Regions from separate parts of the Streptomyces sp. SAS_272 genome, predicted to be linked through region 1. Evidence: riboswitches for the same ligand, from Rfam matches in the RefSeq annotation. Region 1 holds a riboswitch; each other region holds the start of a gene.
What was found. Region 1 has a riboswitch for cobalamin ahead of metE (5-methyltetrahydropteroyltriglutamate--homocysteine S-methyltransferase). Riboswitches for the same ligand answer to the same signal wherever they lie in the genome.
Positions count from the first base shown of each region.

Region 2: it holds a riboswitch for cobalamin, as region 1 does, so the genes downstream of both, ACN6LD_RS35875 (ribonucleoside-diphosphate reductase subunit alpha) here and metE (5-methyltetrahydropteroyltriglutamate--homocysteine S-methyltransferase) in region 1, are expected to answer to the same signal.
Region 3: it holds a riboswitch for cobalamin, as region 1 does, so the genes downstream of both, cobN (cobaltochelatase subunit CobN) here and metE (5-methyltetrahydropteroyltriglutamate--homocysteine S-methyltransferase) in region 1, are expected to answer to the same signal.
Region 4: it holds a riboswitch for cobalamin, as region 1 does, so the genes downstream of both, ACN6LD_RS35360 (ABC transporter substrate-binding protein) here and metE (5-methyltetrahydropteroyltriglutamate--homocysteine S-methyltransferase) in region 1, are expected to answer to the same signal.

Region 1 is NZ_JBMNDR010000014.1:114,283-119,071, forward strand. Features, by position in the region: gene metE (5-methyltetrahydropteroyltriglutamate--homocysteine S-methyltransferase) at 1-2,223, opposite strand, end outside; cobalamin riboswitch at 2,378-2,601, opposite strand; gene ACN6LD_RS12080 (TSUP family transporter) at 2,757-3,188, shown strand; gene ACN6LD_RS12085 (amino acid permease) at 3,355-4,789, opposite strand, start outside.
Region 2 is NZ_JBMNDR010000096.1:19,623-24,411, forward strand. Features, by position in the region: gene ACN6LD_RS35875 (ribonucleoside-diphosphate reductase subunit alpha) at 1-1,887, opposite strand, end outside; cobalamin riboswitch at 2,013-2,148, opposite strand; gene ACN6LD_RS35880 (GNAT family N-acetyltransferase) at 2,201-2,710, opposite strand; gene ACN6LD_RS35885 (ATP-binding protein) at 2,853-4,789, shown strand, end outside.
Region 3 is NZ_JBMNDR010000026.1:12,115-16,903, reverse strand. Features, by position in the region: gene cobN (cobaltochelatase subunit CobN) at 1-2,741, opposite strand, end outside; cobalamin riboswitch at 2,776-2,927, opposite strand; gene ACN6LD_RS16980 (cobalamin biosynthesis protein CobG) at 2,974-4,260, shown strand; gene ACN6LD_RS16975 (precorrin-8X methylmutase) at 4,257-4,789, shown strand, end outside.
Region 4 is NZ_JBMNDR010000092.1:25,520-30,308, reverse strand. Features, by position in the region: gene ACN6LD_RS35365 (FecCD family ABC transporter permease) at 1-697, opposite strand, end outside; gene ACN6LD_RS35360 (ABC transporter substrate-binding protein) at 694-1,746, opposite strand; cobalamin riboswitch at 1,837-1,963, opposite strand; gene ACN6LD_RS35355 (protein kinase domain-containing protein) at 2,346-4,789, shown strand, end outside.

The DNA.
Region 1 (4,789 bases):
GCAGTCGGGATTGACCCACAGCCGCTCGGCGGGGATCGCCTTGAGGCCGGTGCGCAGCAGTTCGGCCGCTTCCTCGGTGCCCGGGATACGCGGCGAATGGATGTCGTAGACGCCGGGTCCGGCCTCGCGCGGATAGCCGTGGGCGGCGAGTTCACGGGCGACCTGCATGTGGGAGCGGGCGGCCTCCAGGCTGATGACGTCGGCGTCGAGGTCGTCGATGGCCTGGACGATGTCGCCGAACTCGGCGTAGCACATGTGGGTGTGGATCTGGGTGTCCGGTCGCACTCCGCTGGTGCTGAGCCGGAACGCCTCGGTCGCCCACGCCAGGTACCCGGAGTGGTCGGCGGCCCGCAGTGGCAGTGTCTCGCGCAGTGCGGGTTCGTCCACCTGGATGACCGAAGTACCGGCCGCCTCAAGGTCGTTGACCTCGTCGCGCAGGGCCAGGGCGACCTGGCGGGCGGTCTTGGCGAGGGGCTGGTCGTCGCGGACGAAGGACCAGGCGAGCATGGTGACCGGGCCGGTGAGCATGCCCTTGACCGGCTTCTGCGTGAGGGACTGGGCGTACGTCGCCCAGCGCACCGTCATCGGTTCGGGGCGGGAGATGTCGCCGGCCAGGATCGGCGGGCGGACGTAGCGGGTGCCGTAGGACTGGACCCAGCCGTGTTGGGTGGCGAGGTATCCGGTGAGCTGCTCGGCGAAGTACTGGACCATGTCGTTGCGTTCGGGCTCGCCGTGCACGAGGACGTCCAGGCCGGCCTTCTCCTGGAAGGTGATCACCTCCTGGATCTCCGCCTTGATGCGCTTCTCGTAACCGGCCGCGTCGATCCGTCCTGCCCGCAAGTCGGCTCGGGCGACGCGGAGTTCACCGGTCTGCGGGAACGAGCCGATGGTGGTGGTCGGAAGCAGCGGCAGCCCCAGATGGGCACGCTGGGCGGCGGCGCGTTCGGCGTACGGCTGGGAGCGGCGGGCGTCGGTGTCGGTGACGGCCTCGGCACGGGCGCGGACGGCTGGGTCGTTGGTGATGGGTGAACTGGCGCGGGAGGCCAGGTCTGCGCGGTTGACGGCCAGTTCGGCGCTGATGGTGTCTGTGCCCTGGGACAGGCCCTTGGCGAGGGTGGCGATCTCGGCGGTCTTCTGCCGGGCGAAGGCCAGCCAGCGCGGGATCTGCGGCTCGATGTCCCGCTCGGCCGTCGCGTCCAGCGGCACGTGCAGAAGGGAGCAGGAGGCGGACACGTCGACCCGGTCGGCGAGCCCCAGGAGGGTGCCGAGGGTGGACAGCGACTTCGACAGGTCGTTGATCCAGACGTTGCGCCCGCTGACGACGCCGGCGACCAGGCGCTTGCCTGGCAGCCCGCCCACGGCCGCCAGGGCGTCCAGGTTGGCTGCCGCTGCCTCGGTGAAGTCCAGGGCCAGCCCCTCCACCGGCGCCTTGGCCAGCACGGGCAGCGCGTCGCCGAGGCGGTCGAAGTAGGAGGCGACCAGGAGCTTGGGCCGGTCGGTGAGGGCGCCGAGGTCCCGGTAGGCGCGGGTGGCGGCGTTCAGTTCGGCCGGGGTGCGGTCCTGGACCAGGGCGGGCTCGTCCAGCTGCACCCACTCCGCACCGGCCGCGCGCAGGTCGGCGAGGACCTCGGCGTACACCGGGAGTAGCCGGTCGAGCAGGGTGAGCGGCTCGAAGTCCGCTGGCACACCCGGGGCGGGCTTGGCCAGGAGAAGGTAGGTGACGGGGCCGACCAGGACCGGCCGGGCGGTGAGACCAAGGGCCAGGGCCTCCTTCAGCTCCGCGACCTGCTTGGCGGAGTTCGCGGTGAAGACCGTGTCGGGGCCCAACTCGGGCACCAGGTAGTGGTAGTTGGTGTCGAACCACTTGGTCATTTCCAACGGGGCGATGTCCTGGGTGCCGCGCGCCATGGCGAAGAAACCGTCAAGTGCGTCGGCGTCCACGGCCTCCCGGTGGCGGGCGGGGATCGCGTCGACCATGACGGTGGTGTCCAAGACGTGGTCGTAGTACGAGAAGTCACCGGTGGGCACCTCGTGGATGCCTGCGTCGGCGAGCTGCTGCCAGTTGCCCCGGCGGAGCTCGGCGGCGGTCGCCCGGAGGGCGTCGGCGGTGACGCGGCCCTTCCAGTAGCCCTCGACGGCCTTCTTCAGTTCCCGGTTCGCGCCCTGGCGGGGGTAGCCGTACACGGTGGCGCGTGCTGCCGCGGCTGCGGACTTGGTGGTCACGGAGATCTCCTTCGCGAGATGAATCCCTGAGATCCCGGAGATGGGACGAGAGCGCGAAGGGGTGACGAACCGGACGGTAACGGCCCACGGCCGCCCGCCGATATGAAACGCCGACCCGCCCACGAGGTCACCGGGATGTCCGCGCGCGGAGTGGTCCGCACACGGGCAGTTGGCAGGTCTTCGGACTCGCGGGCACATCCTCCTGACCGGAGGACACCTACTGGCCGTCGCTTCCCGGACCCGGTACGTCGGATCCAGTGCGTATGACGGCGGTCGTTCCCGTTCACCGCTGCGGGGCAGTCCCGGATTCCCACCGGGTTCCCTCTTGCGACGCATCCCGCCTGGCGGACGGGGCGAACCAGCTGCACCTGCCAGCCTAAGGGGCGGTCCGGGCCGGCGGAGTGTCACGTCCATCATTCGGATGGTTGGTTTGTTGGTGGAACCTGAAACCAACACCGTGTTCCGCCGGAGGGCGATGTGTGGGAAGCGACCCCCCCGGCCCGGCCGCCACCGCGGGCGGAAGAATCCCCTGCGTGGAACAGGTACTGGAGGTCATCGCCCTTGTCGTCGCCGCCTTCGGCACCGCGGCCCTGTCCGCGGTCGCCGGGTTCGGCGGCGGAGTACCGCTGCTGACCGTGTTCGTCGCCGTCCTGGGCACCCGAGACGCTGTGGCGGTCCGCACCGTCGCCCAATTGGCCAGCAACGGCCGCCAGGTGTGGTTCAACCGCCCCGAGGTCGACCGGCGCCTGGTCGGCGTCTTCGCTGTCGGCGCCGTCCCGGCCGCAGTCGCCGACACGCTGCTGTTCGCCACCGCGCCTCTGCCCGCACTGACCCGCCTCGTCGGCGTGTTCCTGCTGGTCATCGTCGCCTGGCAGCGTTGGAGGCCGCTGGGAACCGGGCATGTCCAACGCGCACTTCGGCGCGTACATAGACGCGCTCGACCAGCTGATCGTCATCAACCGTGAGCACTTCGCCGCCTCGGTGAGCGATGGCCGGTCCGCCGTAACCGGGCTGCCGTGGACGTGCGGTGCACTGCTTGCCGCGGGCCTGCTCACGGTGCTCGGATTGCGGGCACGCCTCGCGGAGTTCCGCTGAGCACCAGACCGTCGGCCTCGGCTGCGGTGGGGCCGGCTACGGGCGCCCGGATCCAACAGGACTGTCCGGGCGCTGGTCCGAGTTCGGGGGTTCGCCGCGGCGGACGGAACCGGGGGCGCGGCCGGCCGGGCGGTCGGCGCGGGCGGAGGAGGTCAGCTGCCAGGGGACGCTGGTGACCATGACGCCTGGGGTGAAGAGGAGGCGGCTCTTGAGCCAGAGGGCGGACTGGTTGTGGAGGAGGTTCTCCCACCAGTGGCCGACGACGTATTCGGGGATGAAGACGGCGACGACGTCGCGGGGGCTCTCGCGGCGGATGGAGCGGACGTAGTCGACGACCGGGCGGGTCACCTCCCGGTAGGGGGAGTCGATGATCTTCAGCGGGACCTCGATGCCGTACTCCTCCCAGCGCCCGCGCAGGGCTGTGGCCTCGTCGCGGTCGACCGAGACGGTCAGGGCCTCCAGATGGTCGGGGCGGAAGGCACGGGCGTAGGAGAGGGCGCGCAGGGTCGGCTTGTGGATCGTGGAGACCAGGACGATCGCGAACACCCTGCTGGGCGGGACGAGTTCGGCGCGTGGGTCGGTGACGGCGAGCTCCGTGGCGGTGGCGTCGTAGTGGCGGCGGATGCCGCGCATCATCACATAGAGCACGCTCGCGGCGAGCACTGCGAGCCACGCGCCCTGCGTGAACTTGGTGGCCAGCACGACCAGCAGGACCAGGCCGGTGAAGACGGCGCCGGTGCCGTTGATGGCGCGGGCCGTCTTGTGGCGGAGGCGCAGCGCCGGGTCGTGTTCGGTGCGCAGTTCACGGTTCCAGTGCCGGACCATGCCCGTCTGGGAGAGCGTGAAGGAGGTGAAGACGCCCAGGATGTAGAGGTGGATGAGCTGGGTGACGTTGGCCTTAAAGCCCCACAGCAGCAGGCCGGCGACGATCGCGAGGGCGAGGATGCCGTTGGAGAAGGCGAGCCGGTCGCCGCGGTTGTGCAGCTGGCGGGGCAGGTAGCGGTGTTGGGCGAGGATCGAGGTGAGCAATGGGAAGCCGTTGAAGGCGGTGTTCGCGGCCAGGATCAGGATGAGGGCGGTGGCGGCCTGGATGAAGTAGAAGCCGATGCTGTGCTCGCCGCCGAAGACGGATGCGGCGATCTGGGCGATGACGGTGCGCTGGGTGTAGCTCTCGCAGCTTCCGTCCAGGCCGGTCAGGCGGCAGGAGTCCTCGGTGATGCGCACCTTGGAGATGAGCGCCAGTGCGGTGACGCCGATGAACATGGTGATGGAGATGGCGCCCATGACGGCCATGGTGGTCGCCGCGTTCTTCGGCTTGGGCTTGCGGAAGGCCGGTACACCGTTGGAGATCGACTCCACGCCGGTGAGCGCGGTACAGCCCTGGGAGAAGGCGCGCAGCACCAGCATCACCAGGGCGAGACCGGCCAGGTGCGCGTCCCCGGGTTCCGCCGCGATGCCGTACTTGGCGGAC
Region 2 (4,789 bases), on a different contig from region 1:
CTGCGGCTCGATGCACTCGTAGACGCCCGCGATGGAGGCGATGGTGGCGGTGGGCGCGATGGCGAGCAGCAGGGAGTTGCGCAGCCCCGTCGAGGCGATCCGCTCGCGCAGCGCCGCCCAGCGCTCGGGCCAGGCGAACTCGACGCCGTAGTGGTCCGGGTGCAGCACGCCCCTGGCCGTGCGGGTCTTCTCCCAGGCCGGCAGCGGGCCGCTGCGCTCGGCCAGGTCGGCGGAGGCCTCGTAGGCGGCGAGCATGACGCGCTCGGCGATACGGGTGGAAAGGGCCTTGGCCTCGGGCGAGTCGAAGGGCAGCCGCAGCTTGAAGAAGACGTCCTGGAGGCCCATCGCGCCCAGCCCGACCGGACGCCAGCGGGCGTTGGAACGGCCTGCCTGCTCGGTCGGGTAGAAGTTGATGTCGACGACGCGGTCGAGGAACGTGACCGCCGTGCGGACGGTCTCGTCCAGCCGCTCCCAGTCGATGTCGCCGTTCGCGGTGTCGACGAACGCGCCCAGGTTCACCGAGCCCAGGTTGCACACCGCCGTCTCGCCGTCGTCCGTGACCTCCAGGATCTCCGTGCACAGGTTGGAGGAGTGCACGACGTGGCCCGGCTCGGCCGTCTGGTTGGCGGTGCGGTTGGCCGCGTCCTTGAAGGTCATCCAGCCGTTGCCGGTCTGCGCGAGGGTGCGCATCATGCGGCCGTACAGGTCTCGGGCCGGGATGGTCTTCCTGGCCAGACCGGCGGACTCGGCCCTGCGGTAGGCCGCGTCGAACTCGTCGCCCCACAGATCGACCAGCTCGGGCACGTCGGCCGGGGAGAACAGCGACCACGGCTCGTCGGCGTTGACCCGGCGCATGAACTCGTCCGGGATCCAGTGCGCGAGGTTCAGGTTGTGCGTACGCCGGGCGTCCTCGCCGGTGTTGTCCCGCAGCTCCAGGAACTCCTCGATGTCGGAGTGCCAGGTCTCCAGGTAGACCGCCGCCGCGCCCTTGCGCCGGCCGCCCTGGTTCACGGCGGCGACGGAGGCGTCCAGCGTCTTGAGGAACGGCACGATGCCGTTGGAGTGCCCGTTGGTGCCGCGGATCAGCGAACCCCGGCTGCGGATGCGGGAGTACGACAGCCCGATGCCGCCGGCGTGCTTCGACAGCCGCGCGACCTGGTGGTAGCGGTCGTAGATGGAGTCCAGCTCGTCCAGCGGGGAGTCGAGCAGGTAGCAGGACGACATCTGCGGATGCCGGGTGCCGGAGTTGAAGAGCGTGGGGGAGGACGGGAGGTAGTCCAGTCGGCTCATCAGCCGGTAGAGCGCCGCGACCTCGTCCAGGGCGCGGGCCGTGTCGTCCTCCGCAAGACCGGCGGCGACGCGCAGCAGGAAGTGCTGGGGCGTCTCGACGACCTTGCGGGTGATCGGGTGCCGCAGCAGGTAGCGGCTGTGCAGGGTGCGCAGTCCGAAGTAGCCGAAGCGGTCGTCGGCGGCGGTGTCGATCAGCGCGTCGAGGCGGGCCGCGTGGATGCGCACGAACTCGGCGGTGCGGTCCGCGATCAGACCCTCGCGGTGCCCGACGGCGACCGACTCGGTGAACGACGTGACGCCCTGGGAGGCGGCCTCCGCGGCGATGCCGATCGTCAGCAGCCGGGCGGCCAGCTTCGAGTAGGCCGGGTCCTCGGAGATCAGGCCGGCGGCCGCCTCCGTGGCCAGCTCGCGCAGCTCCGCGGTGATCTCGGAGGCGGCCCGCGCAGACCGGCCGCGCAGCGCGGCGGCAGCGACCCGGCCGGGGTCGGCGTCGGGCAGATCGGCGGTCAGCTCGGTCAGGGTACGCAGCAACGCGGTCCCGGGACCGTCGGTCTTCAGCTCGGTGACTGAGGCCGGTTCGGCTGGCGCGATGGTCACGTGGGGGCTCTCCCTCGCTCGGCAAGGGGCCTGGCGCAGGGCAGGGGGCAGCACACGAGCGCGCGGGGGCGTCGCGTCCACCGGCCCACTCCACGAGGCCCGGACGTCAGGGCACCCGGACCGGACGGCCGGGCGCGCTGTCGGCAGGACCTCGGACTGAACAGGCGTGCCCATATGGGTAGGGATGCACGCGAGTACACCGTTGCGGGACAGTTCCGGATTCGCACCGGATTCCCCTGCGGCGACAGCGAGCATGAGCATACATCTTGTGCTCGCCTGTCACGCCACCCCCAGATGTTGTGTCGCGATGGTTTCAGAGCGTCAACTGGTAGGTGAGCAGAGTGATGTCGTCCAGCTCCGGCAGGGGCCTCCAGTCCCGCTCCGGTGTACGGACGAAGCCGAGGCGTTCGTACAGGCGGTGGGCCGCGCTCATGGAGCGCTGGGTCGACAGGACGACGGTCGTGCAGCCTTCCACGGCGCGCGCCCGTGCGACGCAGGCCCGCACCAGAGCCTCGCCGACCCCCCGGCCGCGAGCCTGGCGTGCGACGGCCAGCATCCTGATCTCCGTCTCGCCGGCGCGGGCCAGATCGGCCATGGGACCGGAGCCCGGGACGAAGGTGACGCCGCCGAGCAGCAGCCGCTCGCCGTCCACCGCCACCAGAACCTCGGCGGTCGCCGCCCGCTTCGCGACGTCCCTCAGTTCGTGCAGGTACGGGTCGCTCCCTCCGAAGTCGAGGAGGCCGTCGTCCAGGTAGGCGCGGGCGGTGATGTCGCCCAGGGTCTCGTGCTCGGCGGGTGTGACCGGTCGTACGGCGATGTCCATGGCCCAGAGTCTGCCGGACGCCCGGGTTGCGGCGGCTCTCGGGAGTGTTTCCATGGAAGTAGCCGTCGGCGCCGCGTGAATCCTCTGCCCCGCGAGTCCTCCGTGCCGGGAAACCGATCCCGGAACGCGCAAGGAGAACGCCATGACGAGGGTCGTCCGCCATCCGCCCGGCAAGGAGCGACCGCGCGACGCGCCGATGGCCACTCTGCCTTTCCGGCGAGCGGGAACTCGCCTCGGACACGGGCTCGTCGGCCGCTGGCACTCCCTGACGCTCCGTCTGGAGGCGCGCCGCGGCGTCGCCCGGCCCAAGAAGTGGCGCCGGTGGGTCTCCTACGCCAACGTCACCCGGGCGATCTGGCTGGTCGCCGTGCTGGCGGTGCTCGCCTGGATCGGGGAGGGCGTGTTCATCCTCGTCACGCAGGACACGACCCGCTTCGAGAAGTGGCGGCAGAAGAACCAGGGTTTCGAGATCGTCTCCCGGTTCGTCGGCCCGGTCCTCGCCGCCTCGATCGCCGCCGCGCTCTTCCTGTTCTGGTGGTACCGCTGGACCAAGCGGCGATATCTCACCAAGGCCCTGCGCGATCCCCGGCGGCTGGTGCCCACCGCCGGATACGACACCCGCGAGATCGTCGGCCGCGAGGACATCGCCCAGGTCATCGCCGAGCGGCTCCGGGAGCGCGACACCCGGCGGCCGTATCTGCTCGTCGGCGGCGTAGGCGCGGGGAAGACCGCCGTCCTCGTGCGGCTCACGGAACTCCTGGCCCGTCAGAACGCCGTACCGGTGCCGATCAGACTGCGCGACGCGGCGGACGGCGCCGACCTGAACTTCGAACGGCTGGCCAGGCAGCGGTTCGCCCAGGAGGCGCCCAAGGGCGTTCTGGCGCGCAGCAAGATCGACCGGGTGTGGCAGCAACTCCTCGCCGACGACAAGCCGGTCGTCCTCGCCGACGGTCTGGAGGAGGCCCTGCTCGACGACGGCCGGCAGCAGAACCGGGACAACGTCATCCGCCGGGCCATCGAGCGCGCCCGCGAGGAGAAACTGCCCCTGGTCATCGCCTCCCGGCCGCACAGCCCGCTGGAGACCACCTCCGCCGCGATCGTGGTGCTCGAACCCCTCGGCGAGGAGGAGGCGCTGCGTTTCGTCGCGGCGGACGTGCCCGAGACCGACGAGCGCCGGGTGGACTGGATCGTCGAGACGGCGGAGGTGACCGAGTCGCCGATCTACCTGCAGATCGCCCGCGAACTCCACCGGCGGGGAATCCTGGAGCACGACCGTCCGGAAGACGACCCGCAGCACGTCATCACCCGCAGCCGCGACCGCGCCACCCTGCGGCTCTGGCTGCTGGAGACCTGGGCCGAGGCACTGTGCGAGGGGAAGCTGCGCGAGGACGTCGCGCTGACCCCCGACGAGCGCCGCGACACGCTCGAAGTGGTCTGCGCCCTGGCCTGCGTCGGACTGCTCCAGGACACGCTGGAGGTCGGCTTCGCGGAGCTGCTCGACCCGGACGTCCTGCACCCGGGCGCGGCCCGGCGCGCCCGGGCCCGGGCCGAGCACCTGTGGGCCGGCCGCGGCTTCGACCAGTACGGCAAGCGCGGACACACGCTCTCCGACTGGCACCGGCAGCAGATCTGGGACGCGCTGTGCGAGCGGCTCGGCGAACCGGAGCGCAGACGGCTGCGCGAGGGCAACATGGACCAGTGCCAGGCGGTCCTCGCCCGTTTCGCCGCCCACGCGAGCCGGCTCGGACTGGTGGAGGGCTTCGAGCACCGGGTCCGTTTCCCGCACAGCATCGTCCAGGCCTACTTCGGCTCTCGCGTGCTGAGGCACCTGGGGGAGCGGGGCGCCGGGGACCTGACCGAGCAGGCGCTGCAGCCGCCCGGCCCCAGCCGTGAACTGCTGATCGCCCTCGTCCTGCTGTCCCGGGGGCGGACGGCGGACCCGCCTGCCCGCAGGCGCGGTGTGCGGGCCGAGGTGCGCAAGGAGATCGCGGAGCGGGTGCGGCGGGCCCCCGTGCGGGGTCGCCCGCTCGCCTGCCGGCTGTGCGCCGCAGCGGGCCGGCGCACCGACGACCCCAAGGC
Region 3 (4,789 bases), on a different contig from region 1:
AAGGCGTCCCGGAAGAAGCCCGAGATGCGCAGGGTGACGTCGATGCGCGGGCGGCCCAGCTCCTCGTGCGGGACGGCCTCCACACCGGTCACGCGGCGCGAGGCGTCGTCCCAGACGGGCCGGACGCCGAGCAGGGCGAGGGCCTCGGCCACGTCGTCGCCGGCGGTGCGCATGGCGCTGGTGCCCCACAGGGACAGTCCGACGGACGTCGGCCACTCGCCGTTGTCGGTGCGGTAGCGCTCCAGGAGCGAGTCGGCGAGGGCTTGGCCGGTCTCCCAGGCGAGCCGGGAGGGGACGGCCTTGGGGTCGACGGAGTAGAAGTTGCGGCCGGTCGGCAGGACGTTGACCAGACCGCGCAGCGGCGAGCCGGAGGGGCCCGCCGGCACGAATCCGCCGGCCAGCGCGTGCACGGCGTGGTCGAGTTCGGCGGTGGTGCCGGCCAGCCGCGGGACGACCTCGCGGGCGGCGAACTCCAGGACGGCGGCGACCTGTTCGCCGTGCTCGGCCGGGACGGCGGCCGGGTTCCAGTCCGCGTCCTCCATCGCCTGGACGAGGGCCCGGGCCCTGGCCTCGGCCTCGTCGGCGGTCGTGCGGGTCGCGGCGGACTCGTCGAGGCCGAGTGCCTCGCGCAGGCCGGGCAGGGCGGTGGCGCCGCCCCAGATCTGGCGGGCGCGCAGGATCGCGAGGACGAGGTTGACGCGGTCGCCGCCGGCCGGCGGGTTGCCGAGGACGTGCAGACCGTCGCGGATCTGGGCGTCCTTGACCTCGCAGAGCCAGCCGTCGACGTGCAGCAGGAAGTCGTCGAAGCCGTCGTCGTCGGGGCGGTCGGCGAGGCCGAGGTCGTGGTCGAGCTTGGCGGCCTGGATGAGGGTCCAGATCTGGGCGCGGATCGCCGGCAGCTTCGCCGGGTCCATGGACGCGATCTGGGCGTACTCGTCGAGGAGTTGCTCGAGCCGCGCGATGTCGCCGTAGGAGTCGGCGCGGGCCATCGGCGGTACGAGGTGGTCGACCAGGGTGGCGTGCGCGCGGCGCTTGGCCTGGGTGCCCTCGCCCGGGTCGTTGACCAGGAAGGGGTAGACCAGGGGGAGGTCGCCGAGGGCGGCGTCGGGGCCGCAGGCGGCGGACAGGCCGGCGTTCTTGCCGGGCAGCCACTCCAGGTTGCCGTGCTTGCCGAGGTGGATCATCGCGTCGGCGCCGAAGCCGCCGTCCTCGGTCCGCGCGGCGATCCAGCGGTACGCGGCCAGGTAGTGGTGCGAGGGCGGCAGGTCCGGGTCGTGGTAGATGGCGATCGGGTTCTCGCCGAAGCCGCGCGGGGGCTGGATGAGGATCAGCAGGTTGCCGAAGCGCAGGGCGGCGAGGACGATGTCGCCCTCCGGGTTGCGGCTGCGGTCGACGAACATCTCGCCGGGCGGCGGGCCCCAGTGCTCCTCGACGGACGTGCGCAGCTCCTCGGGCAGCGCGGCGAACCAGCGGCGGTAGTCCGCCGCCGCGATCCGCACCGGGTTGCGCGCCAGCTGCTCCTCGGTGAGCCAGTCCTGGTCGTGGCCGCCCGCCTCGATGAGCGCCCGGATCAGCTCGTCGCCGTCGCCGGAGGCCAGCCCCGGCACCTCGGCGTCCGTCCCGAAGTCGTAGCCCTCCTCGCGCAGCCGGCGCAGCAGCGCGACGGCGCTGGCGGGAGTGTCCAGGCCGACCGCGTTGCCGATCCGGGAGTGCTTGGTGGGATAGGCGGAGAGGACGAGCGCGAGACGCTTGTCGGCCGGCGGGATGTGGCGCAGCCGGGCATGGCGTACGGCGATGCCGGCGACGCGGGCCGCCCGTTCGGGGTCGGCGACGTAGGCGGGCAGTCCGTCGGCGTCGATCTCCTTGAAGGAGAACGGGACGGTGATCAGCCGGCCGTCGAACTCCGGGACGGCGATCTGGCCGGCCGCGTCCAGCGGGGAGACGCCCTCGTCGCTCGACTCCCAGTCGGTCCGTGAGGAGGTCAGGCACAGCGCCTGGAGGATCGGGACGTCCAGGGAGGTCAGCGCGCCCGCGTCCCAGGACTCGTCGTCGCCGCCCGCCGAGGCCTCGGCGGGGCGGGTGCCGCCCGCGGCGAGCACCGTGGCGACGATCGCGTCGGCGGCCCGCAGCTCCTCGATCAGTTCCGGCTCGGGGGCGCGCAGGGAGGCGACGTACAGCGGGAGCGCCCGGGCGCCGGACGCCTCGACGGCGTCGCACAGGGCGTGCACGAAGGCGGTGTTGCCGCTCATGTGATGGGCCCGGTAGTACAGCACGGCGATCGTCGGGACCCCGGGGGCGTCGTCCCGCGCCGGCCGCTCCAGCGGACCCCAGGTGGGGGCGGACGCCGGGGAGTCGAAGCCGTGACCGGTGAGCAGGACCGTGTCGGAGAGGAAGCGGGCGAGCTGCTCGAGGTTGGCGGGTCCGCCGTGGGCGAGATAGGCGTGGGCCTCGGCTGCGATGCCCACGGGAACCGTGGAGGCGGCCATCAGCTGGGCGTCGGGGGCCTGTTCACCGGTCAGGACGACGACCGGGCGGCCGTCGGCGAGCAGCAGGTCGAGGCCGTCCTGCCAGGCGCGCACCCCGCCGAGGAGGCGTACGACGACGAGGTCGGCGCCGTCGAGGAGCGCGGGGAGGTCGTCGAGGGCGAGCCGGGCCGGGTTGGCGAAGCGGTACGGGACCGGGCCGGCTGCGGCGCGGGCGCTCAGCAGGTCGGTGTCGGACGTCGACAGCAGAAGGATCATGGGACGTCGGCCTTCCTCGGGGTGTCCGCGCCCCGGGCGGTGTCGGACGGCGGGAGTTCCTGACTCGCCCGGCTTCTGAGGGCCGGGCTCACAGTGGCGGGACCGCGCCGGATTCGCACCGGGCTTCCTCCCCTGTCGCCGTCGTGGCGTTGGCGGACCGGATGATCCACCGCAGAGCATAGTAAGGGGCGGGGGAAGAGGGCACAGGCATACCTCCCAGGTGGACGTGGGTATGCTCGCCGCCATGTCCTCGGCTGACCTCCGTCCAACATCCCAGGCCACAGCGGTCTCACGGGACCGCGGTGACGCCTGCCCCGGGGCGTTGCGGCTGCATGCGGCGGACGACGGGGCGTTGGCCCGGGTCCGGGTGCCCGGCGGGGTGCTGAGCGTCCGTCAGGCCGAGGCGCTGGGCGAGGCGGCCGGGCGGCTGGGCGACGGGGACGTCCATCTGACCTCGCGCGGCAACGTGCAGTTGCGGGGCCTCGCGGACGGCTGCGGCGCGGAGCTCGCGGCCGTGCTGGACGCGGCCGGGCTGCTGCCCTCCCCCGGGCACGAGCGGGTGCGCAACATCGTCGCCTCACCGTTGTCCGGCCTGGACGGCCGCGGTCTGCACGACGTGGGGCCCTGGCTGTCGGATCTCGACGCGGCGCTGTGCGGGAGCGGACCGGCGCGGGAGCTGTCGGGCCGGTTCCTGTTCGCCCTGGACGACGGGCGCGGGGACGTCGCCGGGCTCGGCGCGGACGTGACGCTGCGGGCGACCGGCGACGGCGGCGCGGTGCTCGATCCGGGTGCGGTGCGGGTGTCCGCGCAGGACGCGCCGCGGGCCGCGCTGCTGGCGGCCGAGACGTTCCTGGAAGCCGTACGGGAGTCCGGCGGCGGAGTCTGGCGGGTGGCCGAACTCAACCTGCCCGAAGGCGAGTTGACCGATCGGGTACGCCGCCGCCTGGACGCCGGCGGAATCGTCCGTTCGTCCCTGACGGAGGTCGCCGCCGCGGTCGCCCCTGGGCCCTCGCCCGGCGTCGTCGGCGACGCCCTGTCCGCGCATGTGCCGCTCGGGCGGCTCTCCGCCCGCCAGTGGCGGGAGTTGACGGGGGTCGCCGGGACCGGGCTGCGGCTGACCCCGTGGCGCGGAGTCGTCGTCCCGGCGCCGGACCAGTCCCCGCGGCAGCGTGCCGAGTCGCTCGCGCGGCTCGCCGCGGCCGGTCTCGTCACCGATCCGGCCTCGCCCTGGCCGCGGGTCGGCGCGTGCGTCGGACGGCCCGGGTGTGGCAAATCCCACGCCGACGTCCGGGCCGACGCGGCCGACACTGTCGACGCGGCCGGCGCCTGCCCCCTCCCGCTGTACTGGTCCGGCTGCGAACGGCGCTGCGGACACCCGCACGGCGACCGGATCGACGTGGTCGCCTCCGAGGACGGCGGCTACCGGCTGTCCGCAGTGCGGTCGGGCCGTCCGACGCTCACCGCACCGATGACCGACCCCGACGACCTCGCCGCCGCCCTGGCGGCGATCACCTCATGAGCCGTACCACCATCGAGAGCAGCGAGACGAACACCGTGAGCAGCTACGACTACGAGAAGGACGGAGCGGCCATCTACCGCCGGTCCTTCGCCACCATCCGCGCGGAGTCGGACCTCGAAGGGCTGCCCGCCGACGTCAGCCAGGTCGCGGTCCGGATGATCCACGCCTGCGGGATGGTCGACCTCGTACAAGACCTGGCGTACACGCCGTGCGTCGTCGCCCGCGCCCGCGAGGCGCTGCGGGCCGGCGCGCCGATCTTCACCGATGTGCAGATGGTGGCCAGCGGAGTGACCCGCCGTCGGCTGCCCGCCGCCAACGACGTGCTGTGCACGCTGTCCGACCCGAGCGTGCCGGAACTGGCGGCGCGGCTGGGCACCACGCGCACCGCCGCCGCGCTGGAGCTGTGGCGGGACCGGCTCGAGGGCTCGGTGGTCGCCGTCGGCAACGCGCCCACCGCCCTCTTCCGGCTGCTGGAGATGATCGAGGAGGGCGCGCCCCGTCCCGCCGCCGTGATCGGCGCGCCGGTCGG
Region 4 (4,789 bases), on a different contig from region 1:
TCGTCGCGTACCCGGTGCACACCAGCAGCACCGCGGCCAGCACCGCAAGACCCAGGCCCACGTCCGCCCAGTCGGCCCCGCTGAGCGAGCCGAGCAGCCAGAACATGACCCCGCGGGTGGTCTCCGCGTCGGCGGTCGTCATGACGACGAACGAGGTGAGCGCGGAGAACAACTGCATCGCCGCCACCCCGGCCAGCACCACCCGGTCCGTGTCACCGCCCAGCGTGTGACTGAGCAGCAGCACCAGCGCGAAGGAGACCGTCGCACCGACGAACGCACCGCCGGACACCGACAGGGCCCCGCCGCCCGCCCCGAGCACGACCACCACGACCGCGCCCGTCGAGGCGCCGGAGGAGATCCCGAGGACGAACGGGTCGGCGAGCGGATTGCGCAGCAGGGACTGCATCACCGCGCCGCACACGGCGAGGCCGGCGCCGCACACCGCGGCCAGCAGGGTCCGTGGCAGCCGCAGATTCCACACGATGCCGTCTCTCAGCGGCGTCAACCCGGCCCTGCCGAAGCCGAGATGGGCGGCCACCGTGGACCACACGTCCCCGACCGCGATGTCCGCAGGGCCGATGGTGATCGCCACGGCGAGGGACCCGCACAGCAGAGCGAGACCGGCCGCCCACAGCAGCACGTGGCGCAGCCCCCGCGCCGCCGCAGGCGCGGCGGCCGCCGGACCCGCGGCGCTCATCCCGCGAGGCCGTACGCGCGCAGTGCCGCCGCCACCTTCTCCACGCCCTCGACCGTGCGCACGGTCGGGTTCATCGCCTGCCCGGACAGGAGCACGTACCGCTTCTTCCGCACCGCGGTCATGTTCCTGGTGACCGGGTCGGACTCCAGGAACGCGATCTTCCGGGCCGCCGTCTCGGCCGTCTGCTGCCTTCGGGTCAGATCGCCGATGACGAGGACGTCCGGGTCGCGGTCGGCGACCGTCTCCCAGTTGACCTGCGGCCACTCCTCCTCGGTGTCGTCGAAGACGTTCTTCGCGCCGAGTTCGCGGGTGATGACGCCGGGGGCGCCGCAGCAGCCGGCCAGGTAGGGGGACTGGGAGTTGGCGAACCAGTAGAGGAGGGTGACGTTCTCGGCGTCGAGTCCCGAAGCGGCCCGGGCGACCCGGGACTTGAGGTCGGACACCAGTTTCTCCCCCCGCTTCTCGACTCCGAAGACCCGGGCCAGGTCGCGTACTTCGCCGTAGACCGCGTCCATGGTCAGCGGCTCGGTGCGGACGCCGTCGCCGCCGCCGCTGTTGTCCTTGCCGGCGCAGTCGGACGGGGAGAGGTAGGTAGCAACCCCGAGCTTCTCGAACTGGGCGCGGGTGGCCACGCCGCCCGTGCCGAGCGTGGAGGCGAACGAGGCGGCCACGAAGTCCGGTTCGGCGTCCAGGACCTTCTCGAAGGAGGGCGCGTTGTCGGCCAGCCGCTTCACCCGGGCGTCGGCCTTCTCGAGGCTCTTGGGCAGCGGGTCGGTCCAGGTGGCGGTGCCCGCCATCCGGTCGGCGAGCCCGAGGGAGAGCATGATCTCCGTGGTGCCCTGGTTCAGGGAGACCGCCCGGCGAGGGGGCGTGTCGATCCGGACCCGCTGTCCGCAGTTGTCGAGCGTGACCGGCCGGCCGGCCGCGTCGCTGCCGGCCGCACCGTCGGCGGAGGAAGCGGAGGGGGCTGCGGAGCCGCCGCAGCCGGTCGACAGGAGGGCGCCCGCCAGGAACAGGACGGCAGAGCGGACGGGACGTGCGAACGGCACGGAGATTCCTTCGGCGTCGAGGGCTCAAGCGCGAAGCCCGGTCGTACGGTGCGCTCCTCCGGCCGGTCTGCGACACCGGAGGCCGCCAGCAGGTCTTCGGACTCGGGGTCACCCGGGCGAGGCGCCTTCCCGGAGCGCAGGTGCGTTCCAGTGGCCGAAAGCCCCGCCCGTCGCCCTTACCGCTGCGCGTCAGCTCCGGAGTCTCACCGGATTCCCTGACCCCTGCGCGCCCGGGGGCGCACACGAGTACGACTGGCCTCGGCAAGCTACCACAGGCGTCGAGGGCGCCGACGGGGGTGACCTTCGGCACATCGGAGGTCTCGCGCCCGCGATGTGCTTTCATCGTGCACTTGTTGCTCATCGTGCACTGTTCCCGCAGGGAAAGCACGTGTCACCCGATCTCTGACATGACGTCGCATGGACGTGGGGGAACCGGAGGACGACCGGGCACTTGCATCCAGGTGCGTGGACCCGCGTATGAGGACGCACTGCTGCCCGCCGTTCCAGCGCCTAGTCTGTGGTTCGGAACCCGCCGGGCCTTCCCCCGCAGCGTGGGCGGGATCTCCGCCCGTCACCACCGAGAACAGGCGGCCGAGGGCATGCAGCCACTGCGTCCAGAAGACCCCGAGCAGCTCGGGCCGTACCGGCTCGTGGCCCGGCTCGGTGCAGGCGGTATGGGCCGGGTCTATCTGGCGCGGTCGTCGGCCGGCCGCGTCGTCGCGGTCAAGGTGATCCGTCCCGAGATGGCGGAGGACGACAACTTCCGGATCCGGTTCCGGCGCGAGGTGGCGGCCGCCGCGGCGGTCGGCGGCCCCTACACGGCACACGTCGTGGACGCCGCGCCGGACGACGAGACACCCTGGCTCGCCACCGACCACGTACCCGGCCCCACCTTGGCCGAGGCGGTCGCCGCGCACGGGCCGCTGCCCGCTGAGACGGTCCTCGCACTGGGCGCGGGCGTCGCCGAGGCGCTGACCGCGGTGCACGCCGAAGGGCTCGTGCACCGTGACCTCAAACCGTCCAACGTGCTGCTCGCGGCGGACGGCCCGCGGGTCATCGACTTCGGCATCGTGCGCGCCCGTGACGGTTATGAACTCACCGGTTCCGGCACCCTGTTCGGCTCTCTCGACTACATGTGCCCGGAGCAGGCCACCGGGGATCCGATGGGCCCGGAGGGCGACGTCTTCTGCCTCGGCTCGGTGCTCGCGTTCGCCGCGTCGGGACGCTCGCCGTTCGGCGGGGCGGTGGGCGCGGCGCAGCTCTACCAGGTGGCCCACGGGTCGCCCGACCTGAGCCTGGTGCCCGAACCACTGGACAAGATCATCAGTCTTTGTCACGCCAAGGACCCGGCCCTGAGGATCCACCCCGACCGGCTCTCGGCGGCCTGCGCTCCCGGCGGCGCCGAACAGGTGCTGACAGAGGGCTGGTTGCCGGCGCCCGTGGCCGCCATGGTCGACGCCCACCGGGCGGCCGTGCGGGACCTGGACCGCCTCGCAGCGCCGACCGCGGTCCCGCACCCGGGAGCCTTCGCGCCGCCTCCGCCGGTGTCGGCCGAGGAGCCCGTCGCCGGTCCTTCCGATCCTGCCGGGCGGAGGACGACCCACCAGAGCGTCGACCGGTCGACGGGCGGCGCCTCCGAAGGCGAAACCGAAAGGGCCCCCGACGCCGAAAGCGGAGGCGGAGGCCTGAGCGGAAGCGCATACGGACGCGGATACGGAAGCCGATCCGATGGCGGATACGGAAACAGAGGCCGCGGCGAGGGCGCCGAAGCCGTCGGCGGCGCGGGACCCTGTGCGGTGCTGCCGGGAGCCGAGTCGTTCTCCTCACCGGACGAGTCGGACCGGGCGCGGCCCCGGGAGCGGACGTTCACACGGGCCGGGTCACGGACAGACGACCGGGCCCAGGCAGAGGCCCGAGCCCGCTCAGAGGCCCAGGCCGAGGCAGAAGTCCAGCCCGAGGTGCGGTCGGAGGACCGGGCAGAAGACCGGTCCGAGGCACGGGCACAGGCGCCGGAACCGGCGAAGGGGCGGTCAACGGCCCCGGGTTCGACGCTGGGCGAGAAGCTGCCGGGTCTCCGGGCGGTGCGCGACGCGTTGCCGCAATCGGCGTCGAAACGTTCCGCCACGGCCGCGCACCACCGTGCACCCGCACGTGCCGGAGTCGCCCGGCGTACGGCCCTGGCCGCGACCGCCGGGGCGGCGCTCGTCGCGGGAGCGGCACTCGCCGTCCGCGGAACGCCGGGCGCCAGGACGGCGCGTCCGCTCGGCCGGGCGCCCGAGCCGGCCTGGGTCTACCGGGGCGGACCGCTGCTGCAGGCCCCGGCGGTCTTCCACGACGGCACAGCCCTGCTCAAGACCCGTCCGGGCGACATGATCGGCCTGGACGTGAGGAACGGCTCGCGGCCCCGCTGGGTGTACCAGGGCATCAGTCTCTCGCCCGGGCCCGTCCTGTTGATCCACGGCGCGGCGGTCGCGCTGGGCGCGGGCGCGACGGTGATCGGCGTGGACCCGGTCGCCGGCGCGGAGCAGTTCACCCTCGACTTCGGCGAGGACTACCGGTTCGACCAGTTGCTCGGCGGCTACGACGATCACACTGTCTCGGTGCTCGGCGCCAAGCTGCAGCGCCGGCCGGGGGAGCAGGGGGTGGCGACCTCCACCGACTCCGTGTTCGGCGTCGACATCGAGGCGCGTCAGGCCCTCGTCATACCGATCGATCCGCAGGACGTCGGCATCGCGCTGCAGCCCGTCATCACCGACGAGTACTTCGTCTACGCCGACGGACTGCGCAACGTCGCCGTCCGCGGAACCCGTGACAGCGGCAGCCTTCGCTGGCGGCACCAGGTGGGATACGACCTCCGGCCGGGCCTGGCCGTGCTCGGGCAGACCGTGTTCGCCATCGGCTCCGAGCTCATCGCCCTCGAGCTGGGCACCGGCAGGCTCCGGTGGAAGGCGAAGGCGGAACGGGGCATGTACGCCTCCCTGGGAGCGGTCGGCAACACCGTCTACGTCACCAGCACGGACCCCTGCGGCGTGCACGCCTTCGA